Regions from separate parts of the Kitasatospora sp. NPDC051984 genome, predicted to be linked through region 2. Evidence: riboswitches for the same ligand, from Rfam matches in the RefSeq annotation. Region 2 holds a riboswitch; each other region holds the start of a gene.
The links. Region 2 has a riboswitch for cyclic di-AMP ahead of ACIHEI_RS01770 (transglycosylase family protein). Riboswitches for the same ligand answer to the same signal wherever they lie in the genome.
Positions count from the first base shown of each region.

Region 1 (5,589 bases), on a different contig from region 2:
AAGCGGACACAGCAGGGCGAATCGCCAACTTCGCCATGACCGTCCGCACACAGCCGTCAGCGCGTTGTCGATCACCCACCACCCGCCCCGCGCCTCACAGCCAGTCACAACTGCCGCTGTGATGACCGTCACTTCCTGGCGGAAAGCCGCCCACTCCCGGTATCCGGCTGCAAGGCACGCTGGGCAATGTCCTACGATTCGGCGCATGAGCACCGCAGCCATCCCGGGCGCGCCACTGCCCGTCCGTACGCCAGGCTCCCGTGCGCGGGGGCGCCACCGCCGTCCCGAGCGCCCCGAGATCATGGCCGGTTCGCCTGCCCTGGTGCTGGCGGTTCCGGCCGTCGCCGGGCCGGAGACCCGTCCGGTCGTCGAGGAGCTGCTGTCCGTCGTGCGCGGCGACCAGCCGGGCATCGAGGTGACGGCCGCTTACCTGGGCGGCGAGGACGCCCAGACGGTGGCCGATCTGCTGAACGCGGCCGCCGAGGCCGGCCAGCCGGCACCGGTCGTGGTGCCGCTGGTTCCGGGGCCGCACGAGTTCCTGCCGGAGCTGCACAAGTCGGCCGCCGAGACCGGCGCCCAGGTGCTGGACCCGCTGGGCCCGCACCCGCTGCTGGCCGAGGCCGTGCACGTGCGCCTGTCCGAGGCGGACCTGGCCCGCGCCGACCGCGCCCGCCTGTTCGCGATCGCCACCGCCGCCGACGGCGTGGTGCTGACCACCACCGGTGGCGAGGAGGCCGCGTCCGCGGCCGGCATCACCGGTGTGCTGCTGGCCGCCCGGCTCGCCGTGCCCGTGGTCGCGGCCGCGCTGGACGTGCCCGGTTCGGTCGCCGCGGCCGTCGAGCACCTGAAGTCGACCGGCTGCGGGCGCCCCGCGCTGGCCCCGCTGGTGATCGGCCCGGAGGCCGACCCGGAGCTGCTGGCCGCGGCCGCCGAGGAGACCGGCTGCCCGAGCGCCGCCCCGATCGGTGCCTACCCGACGGTGGCTCAGCTGATCGCCTCCAGCTACCTGGCGGCGCTCCCCGAGCCCACCGCGGAGCAGTTGGAGGCCGCCGAGGCCGCCGCCGAGCAGCGCACCACGCCGGGGGCGCACGCGGCGCGCTGACGCGCCGTCCGAGGACCGCGACGGGCGGGAGCAGCGCATCGACGCGTTCCCGCCCGTCGCGCTTTTGCCCTGCGCGCGGGCATCAAGCCTGCCGCAGGCAGTCGCGCTTCGCCGTGCCCACGGCGATCAGCCGGTGACGCGCCCCGTTCGCGGCGCGCCGTCGGTGAACTTCAGCACGGGCAGCTCCACCTGCCGCGGCGGCGTGGGCGCGCCAGCGGGGCTGGTGGCGGCGTTCCACGGGCCGGCGGCGAGTCCGGGGCCGGCTTTGCCGAGCGCGAGCGTCTCCGACTGCCCGGCCTTGCGGAACAGGATCTGCTTGGGCGCGGGCGCGTCCGGGTCGAGCCACAGCTCGGGGCCGTCGCCGAACTCGCAGTCCAGCACCGCGATGTCGTCGGGCTTCCCGTCCCCGGTGGCCCGGAACGCCACCCCGGCCTTGCGGTAGCCGATCAGCCGGCTGCGGCTCAGGGTGACGAGTTCGCCGTCGAGTTGGTGTTTGAGGGTGGCCACCGCGTAGTCGGACTTCCCGGCGGCGTCGATCAGCAGCCCGTCGAACACCGTGCCCTTGTCGCGCCCGAGCGCGTGGACGGCGATCCCGCCGGCGGCGTTGCCGTACAGCAGCGAGGCGCTGTAGGCGAAGTCGTTCAGGTAGGCGCCGTGCTCGATGCCCCAGCCGCCGTTGTGGTAGGCGGCGAACCGGCTGACGGTGTGCGGGTGTTCGGAGTTCTGCCAGACGAAGATGCCGTTCTCCAGGTTGTTGTGCGCCAGGCAGTTCTCGAACGTCCACACCCCCTCGCTCGTCTCCGGCCACTCGTACCCGGACGCCCCGGTCGCGCCCTGCACGCCGACGGCCACACAGTCCTTCGCCGAGGAGCCGGTACCCGCGCCGAGGCTGAAACCGGTCAGCCGGTAGCCGCGCGGATTCGGTTCGAACACCGTCCTGGAGGCGACGCACCCCTCGTACGCGATGTCGTCGGACGGGCCCTGCGGGGTGCGGGTGTCGATCGGGCCGTCCCACCAGTACGCGTCCTCCCAGGTGTTGTGGGAGATGCAGCCGCGGAACGTGATGCCGTGACTGTTGTGCGGCACGAACGCGTGGCTTCCGGCGTCGCGCACCACCACGCCCTCGACCACCGTGCCGCGCGAGGTGTCCAGCAGCATGTGGAAGTGCAACCCGTACCGCCCGAGCACCGGCTCACTCACGGGCTGCCCGTTCCAACTCTCCTTCCCCACCGCCCGCGGCCCGACCCGCCGCAGCACCGCATGCCGCACATCGGCCGGCCGGCTGGACGTCAGGTGGACGTGCGCCCGCCCCTGCTCGGTGCCCTCGACCCGCACGTTGCGCGTCAGGTTGAGCACCTCCGCCCCGAACACCGCCCCACCACCGAGACTCACCCGCGGGTGCGCGTGCTGCAACGACGCGGCCAGCGTGACGTTCGGGCCGTCCACCCGCTGAACCGTCACCAGGTCGTACGCATCGGAGAACCCCTCGGCATCGGGCGGCGCGGTCGGCGTGACGGCGAGCTCGTCACCCACCTGCCAACCCTCCGGCGCCACCGCCAGCTTCAGTACGGTGTCCCCCGCCTTCAGCTCGGTCGCGGCCCGCACCCACGCCGTCCGGGGCGCACCGTCCAGCCGCAGGTAGCCGCGGCCGGTGACCCACAGGCCGGTGTCGGTGTCGACGACGGCCATGCCGCCGCCCTGGAACCGCCGTTCGTCGATGCCGGGAAACCGCAAGGTATGGGTGTGCGCCGCATCGGGCGCGAGCGCCAGCACCCCGCGGACCTCGACGTTGCCCGCGCTCTCCAACGTCACCGACCGGTCCCCGGCGAACACCAGCGACCCACCCGTGTCGATCAGCAGCGACCCGACCTTGGCATCACCGTCCAGCACCACCTTGTCGGTGATCCGCACGGCACTCCCCGCCCCGGGCACCTTCCCGCCCCACCCCTCGGCATCCGACCACCGCCGCCCACCCTCGCCCACCGCCCCCGCCGCCGGCTCCGCCCCGGCCAGCGACTGCCGCAGCACCACTCCCCCACCGACCGCCGCCACCGTCCCGACCGCCAGCCAGGCCAACACCCGCCGCCGCCCCGACAACGGCCGCCGCTGCCGCGCGTTCTCCCACTGCTCCACGATGGCCGCCTCCCGAAACGCGCAGGGACTCCGAATCGTCGCGGGCAGCATAGATGGCTGTCACAACGGAAATCGGCGACTTCCGAAACAGCTAAGCATTCTGACGTAGCATCACCCATCAGTTCGACAGAAATGGGCGATGGCCGCAATTCCACGACCTGTCAGCAAAGGGTCTTCAGCGCCCGGGACAAGATGGACAGAACGCCCATAACCCCCCATCCGGTCGATCACAAACACTAACCAAGGTGAATATTTGCCCGACAGGCCACATAACCACCCAAAACGGGCACAAGATCGCCAATTTCCTGACGGAAGCCCAGGTTTGGCCGCTCGCCGTGGAGTTCGTCCGAAATTCCTTGATCGAATTTTCCGGACCCGGTGACGGCCGTCACAGGAATTTGCTAATCGTCCTTAAATCCGCTTAATCTCCTGCCCACGTTCGTGGACACACGGACCCAGCTCGCCCGGAACGCCGAATCCTGCCGCCGGGTGGGCCGGCTCATGCAATGACGCACCGCGGCAGGGGCGGGGGAACCAGGTAAGTCGCCCTGGGGCGGTCCTGACGGACCGGTCCGGGGCTTGGGGTGAAGCCGTGCGCGCCGAAAGGTGTGCGCGGCCGGGCAACTCCAGCCCGAATCCGACAGCTCACCTCGCAGGCGTGGGAGAGGAACGCTTCTTCATGCTGCCCATCAGCGCCAAGCGCGCCCGCCGTCTGATTGCCACCACTGGTGTTGTGGGCATCGGCCTCACGGTCCCCGGCCTGGCCGCGGGTACCGCCTCCGCCGCTTCGGTGGCCACCTGGGACAAGGTCGCGCAGTGCGAGTCCAGTGGCAACTGGTCGATCAACACCGGTAACGGTTTCTACGGCGGCCTGCAGTTCACCGCCTCCACCTGGGCCGCCTTCGGCGGTACCGCGTTCGCCCCGCGCGCCGACCTGGCCACCAAGGACCAGCAGATCGCCGTCGCCGAGAAGGTGCTGGCCTCCCAGGGCCCCGGTGCCTGGCCGGTGTGCTCGGTCCAGGCCGGTCTGACCAAGGGCGGCGCCGCCCCGCAGGTCGACACCTCCACGGGCTCCACCGCCGCCAAGCCGCAGGCCCAGGCCCAGGCCCCGGCCCAGCCGCAGGCGCCGAAGCAGGCCCAGCAGCCGGCCCCGCAGCAGCGCCAGGGCCAGGCCCAGAGCCGCCCGCAGGCTCAGCCGCAGGCCGACACCCAGGCCTCCGGCAGCTACACCGTCGTGGCGGGCGACTGGCTGTCCGCCATCGCCCAGCGTCAGAACGTCGAGGGCGGCTGGGAGAAGCTGTACGAGCTGAACCGCTCCGTCCTCACCGACGGCCCGGACATGATCTACCCCGGTCAGAAGCTGGCGCTCGGCAACGTCGCGGTCGCCCAGGCCCCGGCCAAGCAGTCGGCGCCGGCCAAGCAGTCCGCCCCGGCCAAGCCGAGCACCCCCGCGCCGGCCCAGCCGAGCACCCCCGCCAAGCCCGCCGCCGCCACCACGACCGCCACCACGACCGCCACCGCCGCCGTCAAGGCGACCGGCTCCAAGGCCGCGGCGATCGACTTCGCGCTGTCGAAGGTCGGCCAGCCGTACATCTACGGCGGCACCGGCAACGGCGGCTGGGACTGCTCGGGCCTGACCCAGGCCGCGTTCCGCCAGGCCGGCATCAGCCTGCCGCGCGTGGCCGCGGACCAGGCCGACTACTCGACCCGGGTCTCGCTGAACAGCCTGCAGCCGGGCGACCTGCTGTTCTGGTCGAACAACGGCTCCAACTCGGGCGTCTATCACGTGGCGATCTACATCGGCGACGGCAAGTACGTCGAGGCCGCCAACCCGAAGTCCGGCGTGAAGACCGAGACCATCGCCAACTGGGCGCCGGACTTCGCCGGTCGGGTCTGAACCGCCTGACACCACACGCACCGCGCACACCACGCGCACGCGCACGAGGTGACCGCACCGCGGACACCGCTGCCCTCGGGGACCCTGGTCGGCTCCGGGGGCAGCGGCCTATCCTCAGCCGAGACCGAAGGCCGAACGCCGAACGCCGAAGGCCGAACGCCGGAAGCGGTCCCAAGCCCCTGGAGCGGTGCGATGGCGAAGGTGACGATCACGCTGGACGCGGACCTCGCACTGGAGGCGATGATGCGCCTCGGAGTGAGCAGCCCGCAGGACGCGGTGGAGCTGCTGGTGCGCGACTACCTGTCCACCGGCCGTCGCACCCAGGCCCGCACCGGCGGCAGCCGGGACGGCGAGCGCTTCACCGGCCCGGCCCCGGCCGTCGAAGAGGGCTGAACGCAGCGGCCGAAGCGAGCCCAACACCCGTTACTGTCAAGGAACTTACCGTCTAGTAAGTTCG
Region 1 is NZ_JBIUCB010000017.1:10,419-16,007, forward strand. Features, by position in the region: gene ACIHEI_RS27280 (hypothetical protein) at 206-1,102, shown strand; gene ACIHEI_RS27285 (hypothetical protein) at 1,229-3,235, opposite strand; cyclic di-AMP (ydaO/yuaA leader) riboswitch at 3,733-3,909, shown strand; gene ACIHEI_RS27290 (transglycosylase family protein) at 3,915-5,132, shown strand; gene ACIHEI_RS27295 (hypothetical protein) at 5,325-5,525, shown strand.
Region 1: it holds a riboswitch for cyclic di-AMP, as region 2 does, so the genes downstream of both, ACIHEI_RS27290 (transglycosylase family protein) here and ACIHEI_RS01770 (transglycosylase family protein) in region 2, are expected to answer to the same signal.

Region 2 (5,589 bases):
TGGCCCGACAGTTCGGCGAGCTGGACGACCCGCTCGCCGTCCGGGCCGGCGACCGCGAACAGGTCGATCGGCCCGAGGTGCTTGGCGGCGGTGTCGACCAGCGCGGCGATGTCCGCGGGGTGGTGGATGTCACCGGACACCCCGACCACCGGGCAGCCGGGACGGTCGAGTTCGGCGGCGAGGTCCTCGGCGACACCGGGGCGAAGATCGGCGATGAGCAGGCCGGCGGCTCCGGCGGCGGAGAACCGGCGGGCCAGGTCGGCCCCCTCGCCTCCGTCGAGCACCGCGATGACCACCACTGCACCGGCTACTCGCATGGCCTGCTCCCCTTTCAGAGCGAACCGCGGGCGGTCCGCACGCCGCCCACTGTGGTTCTTGCGGAGGATCGTAGGCTCGCCCCGACTCTCCACAACAGCAATTACCCGCCAGGTGACCAGACTCACGCGACGGCGGTTCCAGATACGGTCAAGACATGCCAGATCAGCCCCACGCCACCCATCCGCAACTCTTCACCTGGGAGTTCGCGGCCGATCCGTATCCGGCGTACGCCTGGCTGCGGGAGAACGCCCCGGTGCACCGCACCACGCTGCCGAGCGGGGTGGAGGCCTGGCTGGTCACCCGGTACGCGGACGCCCGGCAGGCGCTGGCCGACTCCCGGCTCTCCAAGAACCCGGCGCACCACAGCGAACAGGCGCACCGCACCGGCCGGGTGGGCATCCCGGGCGAGCGGCAGGCCGACCTGATGACCCACCTGCTGAACATCGACCCGCCGGACCACACCCGGCTGCGCCGCCTGGTGTCGAAGGCCTTCACACCGCGCCGGGTTGCCGAGTTCGAACCGCGGGTGCAGCAGCTCACCGACCGCCTGATCGACTCCTTCGCGGAGCGCGGCGAGGTCGACCTGATCCACGAGTTCGCCTTCCCGCTGCCGATCTACGCGATCTGCGACCTGCTCGGCGTCCCGCCCGAGGACCAGGACGACCTGCGCGACTGGGCCGGCATGATGATCCGCCATACCGGTGGCAAGCGCGGGGGAGTGGGCCGCGCGGTCAAGCAGATCCGCGGCTACCTGGCCGACCTGATCCACCGCAAGCGCGCCGACCTCGGCGACGACCTGATCTCCGGCCTGATCCGGGCCAGCGACCACGGCGAGCACCTGAGCGAGAACGAGGCCGCGGCGATGGCCTTCATCTTGTTGTTTGCGGGGTTCGAGACGACCATTAATTTGATCGGCAATGGGGCATTTGCCCTGCTCCGCAACCCCGTTCAGCGCACCCTGCTCCAGGAGTCGCTGGCGCGCGGGGAGTCGGGCCTGTTGGAGACCGGCATCGAGGAACTCCTGCGCTACGACGGGCCGGTGGAGCTGGCGACCTGGCGGTTCGCCACCCGGCCGCTGAGCATCGGCGGGGTGGACATCCCGGCGGGCGACCCGGTGCTGGTGGTGCTGGCCGCGGCGGACCGCGACCCGGACCGGTTCTCCGACGAGAACACCCTGGACCTGGCCCGGACGGACAATCCGCACCTCGGTTTCGGACACGGCATCCACTACTGCATCGGTGCGCCGCTGGCCCGGCTCGAAGGGCAGCGCGCGATCGGCACACTGCTGACACGGCTGCCGGACCTCCAGTTGGCCGCCGATCCGGCCGAACTCCGTTGGCGGGGTGGGCTGATCATGCGCGGGCTGCGCGAACTCCCGGTCTCCTTCACGCCCCGCTGACCCGGTTTCGACCGCCGCCGTCCTGCCCTCGCCCCGCCCCCGCACGTCACCGTCCGTGGGCCCGGTGGGGGCGCGGGTGCGCCCCCACCTGGGGCGAATACGGACATACATGGACGGTTTGTGCACGAGAAGTGAAGGTCCGTAATTTCGACGTGATACCGGTGATATGAGCTTGTGATTGCTCGTCAGCTCTGCTTACTCTCCGATTTGCCCGCAGCTGCGGGCCCCGAGCGCGGCACGCCGAGTCCTGTCCGCCGCACCCTCGGGACACCGACCAGGATTCGGACAGGAGCGGGGGAACCAGGTGTGAACGCCGTACTCCCAACGGCTTGGGGTGAAGCCGCCGGGGAACGGACGCAACCGCGTCCGGACCTCCCGGCGGCCGGGCCAGCCTCCCGGTCCGAACCCGACAGCTCACCTCGTAGGCGTGCGGAGAGGAAGTCCCATGCTGTTCACCGGTACTGGACGTCACCGCCGTAGCACCAAGGCCGAGAAGGTCGTCGCCGCTGCAGGCGTCGCCTCCGTGGGCCTGGCCCTGCCCCTGCTCTCCGCCACCGGAGCGGCAGCCGCACCCGCCGACACCTGGGACCGCGTGGCCCAGTGCGAGAGCGGCGGGGACTGGAGCATCAACACCGGAAACGGGTACTACGGCGGCCTGCAGTTCTCCTCCTCCACCTGGCGCGCCTACGGCGGCGGCGACTACGCCGCCCGCGCCGACCAGGCCACCCGCTCCGAGCAGATCGCGGTGGCCGAGCGGGTGCTCGCCTCCCAGGGGCCCGGCGCCTGGCCGTCCTGCTCGATCAAGGCCGGTCTGTCCCGCGGCGGCGACAGCTCCGAGGACACCGCCTCCCGCTCGCAGCAGCGCGCGGCGGCGCCCGAGCGGAAGCAGACGAAGTCGCAGCAGCAGTCGAAGAGTTCGAAGCAGAGCGCCCCGGCCGACGGGTCGACGCAGTCCGGCACCGGGAACTACACCGTGCAGGAGGGCGACACGCTGTCCGGGATCGCCGCCGCGCGGAACGTGTCCGGCGGCTGGGAGCAGCTGTTCCGGGCGAACCGCGAACTGATCGGCGCCGACCCCGATGTGATCATGCCCGGCCAGGTGCTGGCGCTGTGACGGCGCGGTCCGGCCGGCTCCGGCCCGGCGGTGGTATAGACCCTTCGTCGGTCTGACGATTCGTCCGCTCCGGGCGTGCGCCCAGCAGTTCGCGCCGCCCGGAGCCCGCCGCCGACGGGCAAACAGGTGAACTACCAGTGAGTAGCCGGGTCACACGGTGAGACGGGGCCCGGCCGGGCGTGGCCGTGGGCATGTCTGCGGCTAGGCTCTGGGCGTAACGACCACACATCCGCTTCCGCTAGGAGATGCCTCGTGCCGTCCATTGATGTCGTCGTAGCCCGTGAGATCCTCGACTCCCGCGGCAACCCCACGGTCGAGGTCGAGGTCGGTCTCGACGATGGCAGCACCGGTCGTGCGGCTGTCCCGTCGGGTGCCTCCACCGGCGCCTTCGAGGCGCTGGAGCTCCGCGACGGCGACAAGAACCGCTACTTCGGCAAGGGCGTCGAGAAGGCCGTCCTCGCCGTCATCGAGCAGATCGGCCCGGAGCTGGTCGGCTACGACGCCACCGAGCAGCGCCTGATCGACCAGGCCATGCTCGACCTGGACGCCACCCCGGACAAGTCCTCGCTCGGCGCCAACGCCATCCTCGGCGTCTCGCTCGCCGTCGCGCACGCCGCCTCCGAGGCCAGCGACCTGCCGCTGTTCCGCTACCTGGGCGGCCCGAACGCGCACGTGCTGCCGGTCCCGATGATGAACATCCTCAACGGCGGCTCGCACGCGGACTCCAACGTCGACATCCAGGAGTTCATGATCGCCCCGATCGGCGCGGAGTCCTTCTCCGAGGCCGTCCGCTGGGGCGTCGAGGTCTACCACACCCTCAAGGGCGTGCTGAAGGAGCGCGGGCTGTCCACCGGCCTGGGCGACGAGGGCGGCTTCGCCCCGAACCTGGACTCCAACCGCGAGGCCCTGGACCTCATCACCGAGGCCATCAAGAAGGCCGGCTACACCCCGGGCAAGGACATCGCGCTGGCCCTGGACGTCGCCGCGTCCGAGTTCTACAAGGACGGCGCCTACCAGTTCGAGGGCAAGGCCCTGTCGGCCGCCGAGCTGGTCGAGTACTACGCCGAGCTGGTCGCCGCCTACCCGCTGGTCTCCATTGAGGACCCGCTGGACGAGTCCGACTGGGACGGCTGGAAGGCCATCACCGACAAGCTGGGCGACAAGGTCCAGCTGGTCGGCGACGACCTGTTCGTCACCAACCCGGAGCGCCTGCGCAAGGGCATCGAGACCGGCACCGCCAACGCGCTGCTGGTGAAGGTCAACCAGATCGGCTCGCTCACCGAGACCCTGGACGCCGTCGAGCTGGCCCAGCGCAACGGCTACCGCTGCATGATGTCGCACCGCTCCGGCGAGACCGAGGACGTCACCATCGCCGACCTCGCCGTCGCCACCAACTGCGGCCAGATCAAGACCGGCGCCCCGGCCCGCTCCGAGCGCGTCGCCAAGTACAACCAGCTGCTGCGCATCGAGGAGATCCTCGACGACGCCGCGGAGTACGCCGGCCGCGGCGCGTTCCCCCGGTTCCGCTCTGCGGACAAGTAAGCACAGCAAGGGCTGACCAGTACTGAGCCTGTTGTGACCGGTGCCCCGGCCTCCACCGCGTAGGGTGGGGCCGGGGCACCGGCATGCGCAGGAGGGGCGACCAGATGGCCAAGTGGAGAATTCCCGGACTGGCGGCGCGCCCGCGCTTCACCAGCCGGGCCACCGTGCTGGTCCTCGTCCTGTGCTCGCTGGTGGCGATACTCGCGTACCCGGCCCGGCAGTACATCGCGCAGCGCGGCGAGATCGCCGATCAGCGGGCCAAGGCCGATCACGCCCGCCAGCAGGTCGACGAACTGCGCCGGGCCAAGGCCCGCTGGCAGGACCCGGAGTTCGTCAAGGCCCAGGCCCGGGAGCGGCTGCACTACGCGCTGCCGGGCGAGACCCCGTTCGTGTCGGTCGCGCCGCCGCCCGCGCAGGGCGAGAAGCAGTCCGCCTCGGACGGCGCCGGCCGGCCCAAGGCCGCCCGTCCCTGGTACTCCGGCTTCTGGGACTCGGTGGACGCCGCCGACACCGCGATCGCCGCTCCACCCGCAGCTCCCTGACGCCACCCCACCCGCCCCCTCCTGACGAACAGACTCCTGATGAGCAACCAGAACCCTCCCGTCTCCGACAACGACGTCGCCGCCATCGCCGCCCAGCTCGGCCGGGTGCCGCGCGGGCTGCGTTCCGTCGCCCACCGCTGCCCGTGCGGCAACCCGGACGTGGTGGAGACCGCGCCCCGGCTGCCCGACGGCACGCCGTTCCCGACGCTCTACTACTTGACCTGCCCCAAGGCCGCCTCGCTGATCGGCACCCTGGAGGCGGACGGCGTGATGAAGGAGCAGACCGCCCGGCTCGCCGAGGACCCCGAGCTCGCCGCCGCCTACCAGGCCGCGCACGAGGACTACATCGCCCGCCGGGACGCCATCGAGGTGCTGGAGGGCTTCCCCAGCGCCGGCGGCATGCCCGACCGGGTCAAGTGCCTGCACGTGCTGGTCGGCCACTCGCTGGCGGCCGGCGAGGGCGTCAACCCGCTCGGCGACGAGGCGATCGGCATGCTGGAGGACTGGTGGGCCAAGGGCCCGTGCGTCAGCCCCGCCGAGGTCGAGGCCGCCGGTGAGCGGGTCGCCCGCAACAAGGCCAAGGCCCAGGACCACGCCGCGGTGATCGCCGCCAAGGAGGCGCTGACCGCCGAGCGGGCCGAGCGCGCGGCGCGCAAGGCCGAGGAGGACGACGA
Region 2 is NZ_JBIUCB010000001.1:383,157-388,745, forward strand. Features, by position in the region: gene ACIHEI_RS01760 (SDR family NAD(P)-dependent oxidoreductase) at 1-317, opposite strand, end outside; gene ACIHEI_RS01765 (cytochrome P450) at 473-1,717, shown strand; cyclic di-AMP (ydaO/yuaA leader) riboswitch at 1,960-2,159, shown strand; gene ACIHEI_RS01770 (transglycosylase family protein) at 2,163-2,831, shown strand; gene eno (phosphopyruvate hydratase) at 3,084-4,373, shown strand; gene ACIHEI_RS01780 (septum formation initiator family protein) at 4,478-4,915, shown strand; partial or broken gene ACIHEI_RS01785 (DUF501 domain-containing protein) at 4,912-5,461, shown strand.

Region 3 (5,589 bases), on a different contig from region 2:
CTCCAGGCGGGCCTTGGCACCGGACAGGCTGGGGATGTTCATGTTCTGTGGTCCTCCGAAGCGTGCGGTCTGGATTCCGAAACCGGTCAGCCGGCCAGGCCGGCGCCGGTGCCGCCGCCGCCCGGGACGTCCGCGGCGCTGTGCATGATGTCGTCGATCAGGCCGTACGCCTTGGCCTCCTCCGGGGTGAACCAGCGGTCGCGGTCGGAGTCCGCGGTGACCTGCTCGAAGGTCTGCCCACTGTGGTGGGCGATCATCTCCGACATCCGCTTCTTGGTGCGCAGCAGCTGCTCCGCCTGGATCCGGATGTCGGTGGCGGAGCCGCCGAGGCCCGCGGAGGGCTGGTGCATCAGGATGTTGGCGTTCGGCAGCGAGAAGCGCTTGCCCGGGGTGCCCGCGGTCAGCAGGAACTGACCCATCGACGCGGCCATGCCCATGGCGATGGTCACGACGTCGTTCTTGATGTACTGCATGGTGTCGTAGATCGCCATGCCGGCCGAGATCGAGCCGCCCGGGGAGTTGATGTAGAGAAAGATGTCCTTCTCGGGGTCCGCCGCGAGCAGCAGGAGCTGGGCGGTGATCTTGTTGGCGATGTCGTCGTCGACCTGCTGGCCGAGGAAGATGATGCGCTCGTTGAGCAGCCGGTTGTAGACCTGGTCGCCCAGGCCGCCGCCCACGTCGCCGCCGGCGGCGTGCGGTGCCATCGGGCCAGGCATCTGCATCTGCGGGAACGTCACTTAGCCACCTGCTCAGTCGATCTGCGTGTGTGTCGCTGTCCACCGACCCTAACGCGCAGGCCCGGCCGCTGAATCCCCCACGCAGAACTGTTCGCTGTGAGCGCAGGGTGACTGGGCCCAACGCGAACGGGCCCGGGCACCATGCGGTGCCCGGGCCCGTCCCGGTGCTGCGGTCCGCCGGATTCCCGGCGGTTACGAGGCTCAGGCCTCGGTGGTCTCCTCGGCGGCGGCCTCGGTGACAACCTCTTCCTCATCGTCCTCGAAGGAGACGACCTCACCGTTGGTGTCGGTGACCTTGGCGGCCTCGACGACCAGGGCCAGCGCCTTGCCGCGGGCGACCTCGCCGACCAGGAGCTGGACCTGGCCGCCCTGGACGACCTGCTGGGCGAACTGGTCCGGGGTCAGGCCGGAGCCGGCGGCGCGACGGATGAGGTGCTCGGTGAGCTCCTCCTGGTTGACGCCCAGCTCCTCGTTCTTGACGATCTGGTCCAGCACGAACTGGGTCTTGATGCCCTTCTTCGCCTGGTCCTCGGTCTCCTTGTCGAAGTCCTCGCGGGACTTGTCCTGGGAGGCCAGGTAGGTGTCGAGGGTCATGCCCATCGGCTCCAGCTGGTGGTGCTCCAGGTTGTGCTTGCGGGTGCCGATCTCGTCCGCGAGCAGCTTCTCCGGGTAGTCCATCTCGACCCGGGTGAGCAGCTCGTCGAGGACCTTCTCCTGGGCCTGGGTGGCCTGGTCGAACTCCTTCATCCGCTCGAGGCGCTTGCGGGAGTCCCCGCGCAGCTCCTCCAGGGTGTCGAACTCGCTCGCCAGCTGCGCGAACTCGTCGTCCAGCTCCGGGAGTTCCTTCTCCTGGACGGTGGTCACGGTGACGGTGACCTCGGAGTCCTTGCCGATCTGGGTGCCACCCTTGAGGGTGGTGGTGAAGGTCTTGGCCTCACCGGCGGACAGGCCGACGACGGCCTCGTCGATGCCGTCCAGCAGGCGGCCGGAGCCGATCTCGTAGCTCACGCCGGTGGCGGTGCCGTCCTCCGGCACCTCACCGTCGACCTTGGCCTCCAGGTCGATGACCACGACGTCGCCCTCGGCGGCGGCGCGCTCGACATCCTTCACGGAGCTGAAGCGCTCGCGCAGCTGCTGCAGCGACTTCTCGATGTCCTCGTCGGTGACCTCGACCGGGTCCACCACGACGGCGATCTCGGCGAAGTCCGGCAGGGCGACCTCGGGACGGACGTCGACCTCGGCGGTGAACTTCAGGTCACCGCCGTCGGCGAGGTTCTCGACACCGGCGATGTCGGTGATGTCCGGCTGGCCCAGCACATCGATCTGGCCCTCGTCGACGGCCTGCGTGTAGAAGCGCGGAAGCGCGTCGTTGACGGCCTCCTCCAGCACCGCGCCACGGCCGAAGCGCTGGTCGATGACCCGGTTCGGGATCTTGCCCTTGCGGAAGCCCGGAACGGTGACCTGCTGGTTGATCTTCTTGTACGCCGCGTCGAGGCTGGGCTTGAGCTCCTCGAAGGGCACCTCGACGGTGAGTCGAACCCGGGTCGGGTTCAGAGTCTCGACGGCGCTCTTCACGGTGGGGTCTCCTAGGGGGGCTTGCGGTCAGGGCGATAGGCGGTTGGGGCTGCAATGCTGTCCGTACTACCGCCAGCGGTCCATCCTACCGGTACCACGAAAGTGACTGCGCCCGGCACCGGGTGCACGGCGGAGCAGGGCCGGGGCGGCCGCGCCCCACAACGACAGCGGAGCAGGGCCGGGGCGGCCGCGCCCCACAACGACAACAGGGCCCCGCCCACGGACGAGACCCTGCCGCACGGTCGGGGTGACCGGATTCGAACCGACGGCCTTCCGCTCCCAAAGCGGACGCGCTACCAACCTGCGCCACACCCCGTGGTGCCGAGCAGAAGAGTACACGTCGGGCCGCCTCCGACCGGGGCGATATTCGCGAGCCGACAGCGCGGAAGGAGTGTGCAATCCACCGGCTCGACCAGGTACCCTGGTCCAGTCCTCGCCACCGCGACGCGGTGCGGGTACGCCTTTGCGGGTGTAGCTCAATGGTAGAGCCCCAGTCTTCCAAACTGGTCACGCGAGTTCGATTCTCGTCACCCGCTCCGAATGGCCAACGGCCCCGACTGCCAACGCAGTCGGGGCCGTTGCCGTTTTCCGCGGCGCCAGCACGGTTCGCCGGACAGCCCGAAGGCCCCGCGCAGCGGACTGCGCGGGGCCTTCGGGGGTGAGGCGTGGATCAGACGTTGACGCCGTGGGCCGCCAGGTAGGCGACGGGGTCGATGTCGGAGCCGTAGTTCGGGGTGGTGCGGATCTCGAAGTGCAGGTGCGGGCCGGTCACGTTGCCGGTGGCGCCGGAGAGACCGATCTGCTGACCCGCCGTCACGGACTGGCCGGCCGAGACGGAGATCGAGGACAGGTGGGCGTACTGGGCGTACTTGCCGTCGGCCAGCTTGATGACGACCTGGTTGCCGTAGGCACCGCCGTTGCCGGCGGAGACCACGGTGCCGTTGGCGATGGCCTTGAGGCTGGTGCCGGTGGCGACCGGGAAGTCGATGCCGGTGTGGTAGCCGGAGGCCCAGTTGGAGCCGGCGACCTTGTAACCGGTGGTGACCTTGCCCGGCGCCGGGGCGACGTAGGTGGAGCTGTTGCTCGCGGCGGCCGGGACGGCGGTGGGGGCCGTGGTGGCGGTGGTGGCCGTGGTGGCGACCGGGGGCGCCGCCTGCGGGGCCGGGGCCACGGGCTGGGCCTTGACGGTGCCGGTGGTGGCCGGCTTCGCGGTGTCGGCCTTCTTGACGGCGACCTTCGGCGCGGTGGCGGTGTCCGTGGAGGTGGACTTGGCGGCCGGGGCCTGCGCGGGGGCGGCGGCCTGGCCGTTGATGGCCAGCTTCTGGCCCGGGAAGATCAGGTCGGGGTTGCCACCGACCACGGAGCGGTTGTCCTGGTACAGCTTCTGCCAGCCACCGTCGACGTGCTGCGCGGCGGCGATCTTGGACAGGGTGTCGCCGGAGGCGACCCGGTAGCTGTGCGGGGCGGCGGCCTGGTCGGCGACGGGGGTGGCGTCCACCGAGACCGTGGACGGGCGGCTGCCGGCCTGCTCGGTGGCGGTGTGCGCGGAGGCGGCGGTGACCGGGAGGCCGATCGCGGCGCCGGCCACACCGGTGGCGATGGCGATCCGGGCGATGGTGGCCAGGCTCGGCTTGCGGTGCTTGCCCTGAGCGGACATGAAGGCGTTCCTCTCCGACGCCTGCGAGGTGAGCTGTCGGGTTCGGGCGAGAGTTGCCCGGCCGCAGGAACTGCGGCTTCACCCCGAGCCGTTCCCGGTGGTTTCCGGGCCCGGCGACTTACCTGTGGTTCCCCCGCTCCTGCCGTGGCGTGGTATCTGGTCGGCACCGGACGACGGCAGGACTAGGCGTTCCGTCCGGTGGCCCGCCCGGTCACTGGCCGGGCTGCGGAGGAAGCAAATCCCACGGCCCGTGAGGCTGGCAAACGCCGATCGGCCCCGCTCCCTGGGTCGGGAAGGGGCTGACGATCCACCAGGTCACGCTGTGCCGACACCCTGCTGCGGTGCGCGTACGCGATCATGACAGTGTGCGTACGAACCCCGCACGGTGGGCGACTTCGGCCACCGTGCGCGTTCGGGCGCGGACCTGGCGTGACGTTGCGGGTGAGCCTGGTCACCGTGGGCAGGCCGAATGGACGGCGCGGGGGTGTCTCCCGCCCGTCGTGGCGTGCCGCCGGGGAGCCGACAGGCCGTCAGCCCGCGATCGACGCGATGGCCTTGGAGACCGAGGTGAGGAACTGCTGGATCGGGCCGGCCATGGTCGACTGGCTCAGCATGAAGCCGAACAGGGCGGCGACGATGGCGTGCCCGGTCTTCAGCTGCTTGTTGCGAATGAAGATCGCGACGATGATGCCGAACAGGACAAGCGCGGAGACGGAGAAGGCCACCGGGACTCACTTCCTCGATTCATGGCGGGGGTTCGGTGGAAGCCGGCGTTGGCTCCCAGGCGGAAACCGGCCCCTGCCCCCCGTGTCCCCACCACTCCATCCGGACTCAGTGTGGTCGCTCGTGCTGAGTGCGTAAAGGACTTGCCCGGTCGCTCGGTGCCCGAACCCGCCTGGCAGGACTGATTTTCGCCGACCGCGACGATAGCGGACGGGTTCTGACACCCCGTCGGCGGGCGGTGGTCCGTGCTGGCCTGCGCGGCAAACCGGCAGGCAGATCCAACATCGCCGCCCGGCTCGGGCCGCGAACCGGAATTGGCCGAAGATCAACGTCCGGGTTTGACACTCCGTGGACACTCCGCGCTCACCGCGTCTGCACCGGACGGAGGTTCAGCGGCGCCAGACCAGCAGCACCGCGCGGTCGTCGTTGACGTGCTTGGCGACGGTGTCGATCAGCCGGACCGCGGAGCCGGGCCGGATCGACCCCGGGGCGGTGGCGACCAGCCGGTCGGCCTCGCCCATCAGCCGGTCCATGCCCTCGGCGAGGTCGCGGCCGGGGATCTCCACCATGCCGTCGGTGCACAGCATCAGGACGTCGCCGGGGCCGAGGGTGCCGCGCACCCCCTCGAACTTGGCCTCGTCGTAGACGCCGAGCAGCGGGCCCTCGGCCTCCTTGACCTCCCAGTACCCGGCGCCCGCGAGACGGTGCATGCCGGGCAGGTGCCCGGCGGAGAGCAGTTCGTACTCGCCGGTGTCCAGGTCGACCACCAGATGGACGGCGGTGGCGAAGCCCTCCGCCCAGTCCTGCCGCAGCAGGTAGCCGTTGGCGGCGGGCAGGAAGTCGTGGGCGGGCAGCGAGCCGAGCAGGCCGCCGAAGGCGCCGGAGAGCAGCAGGGCG
Region 3 is NZ_JBIUCB010000004.1:437,798-443,386, forward strand. Features, by position in the region: gene ACIHEI_RS11230 (ATP-dependent Clp protease proteolytic subunit) at 1-42, opposite strand, end outside; gene ACIHEI_RS11235 (ATP-dependent Clp protease proteolytic subunit) at 87-716, opposite strand; gene tig (trigger factor) at 939-2,312, opposite strand; tRNA gene ACIHEI_RS11245 (tRNA-Pro) at 2,555-2,628, opposite strand; tRNA gene ACIHEI_RS11250 (tRNA-Gly) at 2,778-2,848, shown strand; gene ACIHEI_RS11255 (peptidoglycan DD-metalloendopeptidase family protein) at 2,983-3,969, opposite strand; cyclic di-AMP (ydaO/yuaA leader) riboswitch at 3,975-4,129, opposite strand; gene ACIHEI_RS11260 (hypothetical protein) at 4,500-4,694, opposite strand; gene ACIHEI_RS11265 (PP2C family protein-serine/threonine phosphatase) at 5,082-5,589, opposite strand, start outside.
Region 3: it holds a riboswitch for cyclic di-AMP, as region 2 does, so the genes downstream of both, ACIHEI_RS11255 (peptidoglycan DD-metalloendopeptidase family protein) here and ACIHEI_RS01770 (transglycosylase family protein) in region 2, are expected to answer to the same signal.

Region 4 (5,589 bases), on a different contig from region 2:
GGCGCGGGCCATCAGCGGGCGACCTCGTTCAGCTCGTTCAGGAAAGGGAGCAGGGCGTCGGCGACGGCCTGGGGGTAGCCGGCCATCGGGTAGTGGCCGCCGTTCTCGATCATCACCTTACGGCCGCGCAGCGCGGCGGCCTGCCGGTCGGCGATCAGCTCGGGGTTCGGGAAATCGGGGTCCTTGCTGCCCATCAGCACCAGCGCGGGCACGTCGACGGCCTCGCACCAGCCGACCGGCGCGGAGTCTCCCGTGAGGTAGCCGCGCAGCGCGGCCTTCCGGGCGGGCTCGCGCAGCATCTCGGCGAGGCCGGCCCGGTAGGCGTCGAAGTCGGCGGGCCGCGCGGTCGGGTAGTAGAACTTCTGCATCGAGCTCCACAGGCCGGGGAACGCGGTGACCAGCGGGGCGGCCAGGCCGAACAGGGCCTTCTGGAAGGCGTTCAGCGGGAGGTTCTCGATGAAGGCGTCGATCAGCACCACCCCGGCGGTCCGCCCGGGGGCGAGCTCGGCCGCGCGGACCACGGTGGCGCCGGTGTAGGAGTTGCCGGCCAGGACGGCGCCGCGCAGGTCGAGGTGGTCGAGCAGGGCGACCAGGTCGTCGGCGATCGCGGCGGGGGAGTAGTCGGTGAACCCGGTGGAGGACTCGCCGAGGCCGCGCAGGTCCATGGTGATCACCCGGTGCCCGGCGGCGGTCAGCAGCGGTGCGAGGTGCCGGTAGGTGGCGCGCTTGTCGAGCATGCCGGGCAGCAGGACGACCGGGACGCCGGTGCCGGGGGTGTCGTCGTAGGCGATCCGGCCGCCGGGGACGTCGACGTACCGGGTGGTGCCGAGGGTGCTGTTCATCGCGGGCCTCCTGGGCGGGCGTTGCGGTGCGCCGGGCGCTGGAGGCCCGGCCGACTGCCGATAGCCATAAAGCTAAGGCTAATAGCCTTAGCCGTCAAGCCGTGGAGGCCGGCCGGATCGGTCAGATCCCCTCCACCTTGAACGGGTCGTGCTCGGCGAGCAGCTTGTCCAGCCGGGCCTGGTCCACCCGGCTGGTGATCGCGCCCTCGTCCTGGCGGTCCCGGATCACCTTGGCCAGCGTGAACGCGGAAGTGATCTCGTACAGCAGCCCGACGGCGAGGAAGGCGCGCATCCAGGCGCTCACCGGCAGGTAGGCGATCCCGAGCGAGAGCGCGGCGGTGGCCAGTCCGAAGGAGACGGCGGCCTGGGCGAAGTAGGCGGCGGTGGTCCGGTGCGGCACGGTTGCGGTCATGGCATCAGGGTCGCGCCGGCCCGGAGGCGTGGCGTGAGTACGGATACTCAACCGCTCGGTCACAATCCGTCAGGTTGGCTCTGGTGAACCGTCACAAATCACCCATAGGGCGTCAGGAAATCTTCGCTGTCTCGTGGTAGCGGCTTGGAATCATGGGGTCCATAGGATTAACGTTTGATAACGCAGCGCGGTCGGCAACGCCGTAACCATGCGGCACCGTGCGCCACGCCTAATCCACTTGGGCACACCCTTCGGGGCGTCCCAGGAGCCGGGGAACCACGTTTCCACCGGGGTGAATCGGGACGGCCCTGGGCCCGACCGTAGGAGACCTTCCACCTCCGAACCCGTCAGCTAACCCGGTCGGCGGCAGGGAAGGAAGGAGCACGCCCCCGTGGCGTCGACCTACACCGAGAGCACCGGCACCCAGTTGCTCGACCACCCGGTCGAGCCGGAAGCCGCCCGGCACCGGCTGCCCCGTCAGTCCCGCGCCGGCGCGCCCCTGCTGGGCGTCACCGCGATGACCGCCGCGCTCGGCGCCACCGCACTCGGCGCCGCCCCCGCGCAGGCCGCCGCCCCGGTGCCCGTCACAGCCGCGGACGAAGCCTCCGACGGCCTCCTCGCAGGCGACCCCGGGCTCGCCCTCGCCGCCCGCATCCAGCAGCAGGCCGACGGCCAGCGCACCGCCGCCGACGAATCCGCCCGGCTGGCCGCCGCGCAGGAGGCCGAGGCCAAGCGGGCCGCCCAGCAGGCCGAGGCCGAGCAGGCCGCGCACACCCTGCCGGTGGCCGGCTACCAGCTGACCGCGCACTTCGCCCAGTCCGGCGCGCACTGGGCGCACCTGCACACCGGCCTGGACTTCGCCGCCCGCACCGGCACCCCCGTCGCCGCCGTCGCCGGAGGCACCGTCACCTCGGCGGGCTGGTCCGGCCCCTACGGCTACCGGGTCATCCAGACCCTGCCCGACGGCACCGAACTCTGGTACTGCCACCTCTCCCGGATCGCCACCGCCTCCGGCCAGGTCGCCCCCGGCACCGTGCTCGGCGCGGTCGGCGCCACCGGCAACGTCACCGGCCCGCACCTCCACCTGGAGGTCCGCCCCGGCGGCGGCGCCCCGATCGACCCGCTGCCCTGGCTCCAGCAGCGCGGCCTGCAGCCGTAGTTCTTCCGCTCATCGACGGCCGCCGCGCTCGGGCAGGAGCCGACGGCCGAACACCGCGCAGCCGAACAGCAGCCCGCCGGCTAGGAAGAACGGCTCGTACAGCACGGTCGCGAAGCGGGCCATCGCGTCCAGCTCCGCCACCGAGCGGTGACCCGCCGCCAGCGCCAGCCAGTCCGGCACGGAGGGCGCGGCGTGCACGATCAGCAGCACCGCCGTGCCCCGGGCTGCCCACAGCAGCCCGCGGGCCGGCAGCCGCTCGCCCCAGGGCCGTATCAGCGCCAGGGCCAGCGCCGCGGCCACCGCGCACAGCGGTATCGCGATGATGTCGATCACCAGCAGCGGCGTGTTGTCCAGCACCGACAGCCCGCCCGGCAGACCGGCCCGGCCGCCCAGCAGCCAGTACAGGTGCACCAGGGCGAAGACGGCCGACCAGAGCGCGGCGGCCTGCGCGGCGATCCGACGGAACGACGGGCGCAGGCCGACGGAGGTGGCGCCGGCCGGAGTCACGATGTCCATGGCTCCACCCTGGCCCGGCGGCCCCGCCCCGCGGATCGTCCGGACGGCCAGGACCGATGGATCATCAGGACGATTCCGGGGTCCTCCGATCGGTGGACCCGGCGGGCCGAAACCCTCAGTACACCTCGGGGGCCAGCTCCGGGTACTCCTCCAGCAGCAGCCGGGCCAGCCCGGGCACCGTCCACTCGCCGCACAGGTCGATCGCGGCCTGCGCCACCGCCTCCTCGAAGTCCTCGAACTCCCCGGAGAGCTCGTCCGGCATCGGCAGGCCCCGGGCGTTCAGCTCGGCCAGGTTGCGGTAGCTGCGCTGCATCAGCCCGTGCTCCAGCAGCCGGCGCGCCCCGTCCGTGGACACCCCGACCAGCAGCGCCCGCTCCGGGCCCCAGCCACCGTCCGGATCCACCCCCGGCACCCGCTCGTACGCGGCGAAGCGCTCCTCGACGTCCAGCGCCCGGAAGTCCTCCAGCCAGCCCCGCACTTGGTCGAGGTCGTCCACCGGCACGCCGTCCGCGCGCAGCAGCAGCGTGTACAGGCGCGGCCAGGTCAGCAGGTCGGACCGGCGCAGCAGCGAGTCCACCAGCACCTGGCCCTGCCAGTCGGCCTCCTCGCGCAGCTTCTCCAGCCGCTTGGCGTTCAGCCGCCGCGCCGCCCGCTGACGTTCGATCAGCAGCCGCACCGCCGCCGGGTACGCCCAGGCGTCGCCGTCCGGCTGGACGTACAGGTGCAGCTGCTCGTACAGCAGGTGCTCCAGCACCGGCGAGGACAGCTCCGGGAAACCGTCGTGCAGCCGGGCGCCGCCCAGCTCCAGCAGGGTCAGTACGGTCCGCACCGCCGGTTCGGGTACCGCCTCCAAACCCTCCTCGGCCGCCCAGTCCAGCAGGTCGGCGGCACGGGTACGGGGGAGCAGGTGCAGGTCTTCGTCGTCCACCCCGGTACGTTAACCGGTCCGCGCGGGGCCGACCGGTAGGGTCGAGTCCCATGCAGACCGTCCGGTTGACCGGCCCCCGGCTCACGCTGCGGGAGTACCACCACACCCCGGAGGAAGTCGCCGCGCTGCACGCCCTCCACGGCGACCCCCGGGTGATCCGGCATCTCCCGTTCGACGCGGCCGACTTCGAGGAATGCGCCGACCAGATCGAGCTCTACCTCGACGAGGCCGAGGCCGAGCCGCGGCAGCACTACCGGCTGGCCGTCGACGACCCGGCGGGCGAACCGATTGGCCAGGGCGCCCTCACCCGCGACGGCGAACACGCCGCCCAGCTCGGCTGCGTACTGCGTCACGACACCTGGGGCCGCGGCTACGCGGGGGAGGTCACCGCGCTGCTGTGCGCGCTCGGCTTCGACACCCTCGGCCTGCACCGGCTGTTCGCCCGCACCGACCCCGACAACCCGGCCGCCGCCCGGGTGCTGACCAGGGCCGGCTTCCGGTACGAGGGCCGGATCCGCGCCGAGTCGCACTGGGACGGCAGCTGGCACGACGCACTCCAGTACTCGCTGCTCGCCCCCGAGTGGCGGGCCGTCCAACTCGCCGCCCCCGCCCTGCGACCCGGGGGTTAACCCCACCATCGATCGGGAAGCAGACCTCATTCCGGAACCCCGGCCCGGTACGGCACCTTGGAGTAGTGCCCACGCCGCCGACCGGCGGCACCGCCCCGACCACCCGAAGGACCGCGGATGTCCACCGCTGCGTACCGTGCCTCCACCGGCGACCACTCCACCCGGCCCGGGTTCTGGCGCGCCCCGTTCTCCCGGGCCGCCTTCCGGGAGCTCGGCTTCGCGCTCAGCGGCCTCCCGATCGCCGTACTCGGCTTCTCCCTCGTCATCGCGCTGTTCAGCTCCGGTATCGGGCTCGCCGTCACCGCGCTCGGCCTGCCCGTGCTCGCCCTGGTGACCATCACCGGCCGCGGCTTCGGCGCCCTCGAACGCCACCGGATACGCACTCTGCTCGGCCTCGACCTGCCCGCCCCGGCCCCGGTGAAGGTCCAGCGGGAGGGCGTCTGGGGCCTGATCACCGCCCGGCTCGGCGACGGGGCGGGCTGGCGGGGCGCGCTGTACCAGTTCGTCATGTTCCCCTGGGCGGTCTTCAGCTTCACGGTCTCGCTGGTCTTCTTCGTCGTCGGCTGGGCGCTGCTGCTGTTCCCCGCCTACCAGTGGGTGTGGCCCCACTACACCGACTGGAACGGCTACCGGGTCGCCGACTGGACGGATTCGAACGGCGTCCAGCACACCTACGAGCTCGTCTCGCCGTACCAGATCGGCGCCGTCAGCCTGCTCGGCCTGCTGTTCGTCCTGATCACCCCGCAGCTGGTCCGCGCCCTCAACGGCGCCAACCGGCTCGCCGCCCGCGGCCTGCTGGCCGACCGCTGACCGTGCGCCGCTGAACATGCACCACCCCCCGGGCCCGTGGTCGGATGACTGCGGGCCCGGGCCGCACCCCGGGTCCGTCGAACGTCCGGAGGGACGGAGGACCGCCGATGTGCCCGGTCAGCAGCGCCCGCCCCGTAGACCGCCCCGGGCACCGCCGCGCGCCGGCCGCCGGGACCGTGCTGATCACCTCCCGGCCGCTCGACGAGTACTGCGCCTACCTCGGCCTCACCCGCGCCGACCTGAGCCGCCTGCCCGGCCCGCTGCTGGACTGCCCAGGCGGCGCCGCCGCGTTC
Region 4 is NZ_JBIUCB010000003.1:542,497-548,085, forward strand. Features, by position in the region: gene ACIHEI_RS09135 (TetR-like C-terminal domain-containing protein) at 1-12, opposite strand, end outside; gene ACIHEI_RS09140 (alpha/beta fold hydrolase) at 12-842, opposite strand; gene ACIHEI_RS09145 (YiaA/YiaB family inner membrane protein) at 964-1,254, opposite strand; cyclic di-AMP (ydaO/yuaA leader) riboswitch at 1,471-1,635, shown strand; gene ACIHEI_RS09150 (M23 family metallopeptidase) at 1,646-2,413, shown strand; gene ACIHEI_RS09155 (DUF3995 domain-containing protein) at 2,423-2,929, opposite strand; gene ACIHEI_RS09160 (hypothetical protein) at 3,045-3,857, opposite strand; gene ACIHEI_RS09165 (GNAT family N-acetyltransferase) at 3,908-4,486, shown strand; gene ACIHEI_RS09170 (sensor domain-containing protein) at 4,604-5,296, shown strand; gene ACIHEI_RS09175 (class I SAM-dependent methyltransferase) at 5,404-5,589, shown strand, end outside.
Region 4: it holds a riboswitch for cyclic di-AMP, as region 2 does, so the genes downstream of both, ACIHEI_RS09150 (M23 family metallopeptidase) here and ACIHEI_RS01770 (transglycosylase family protein) in region 2, are expected to answer to the same signal.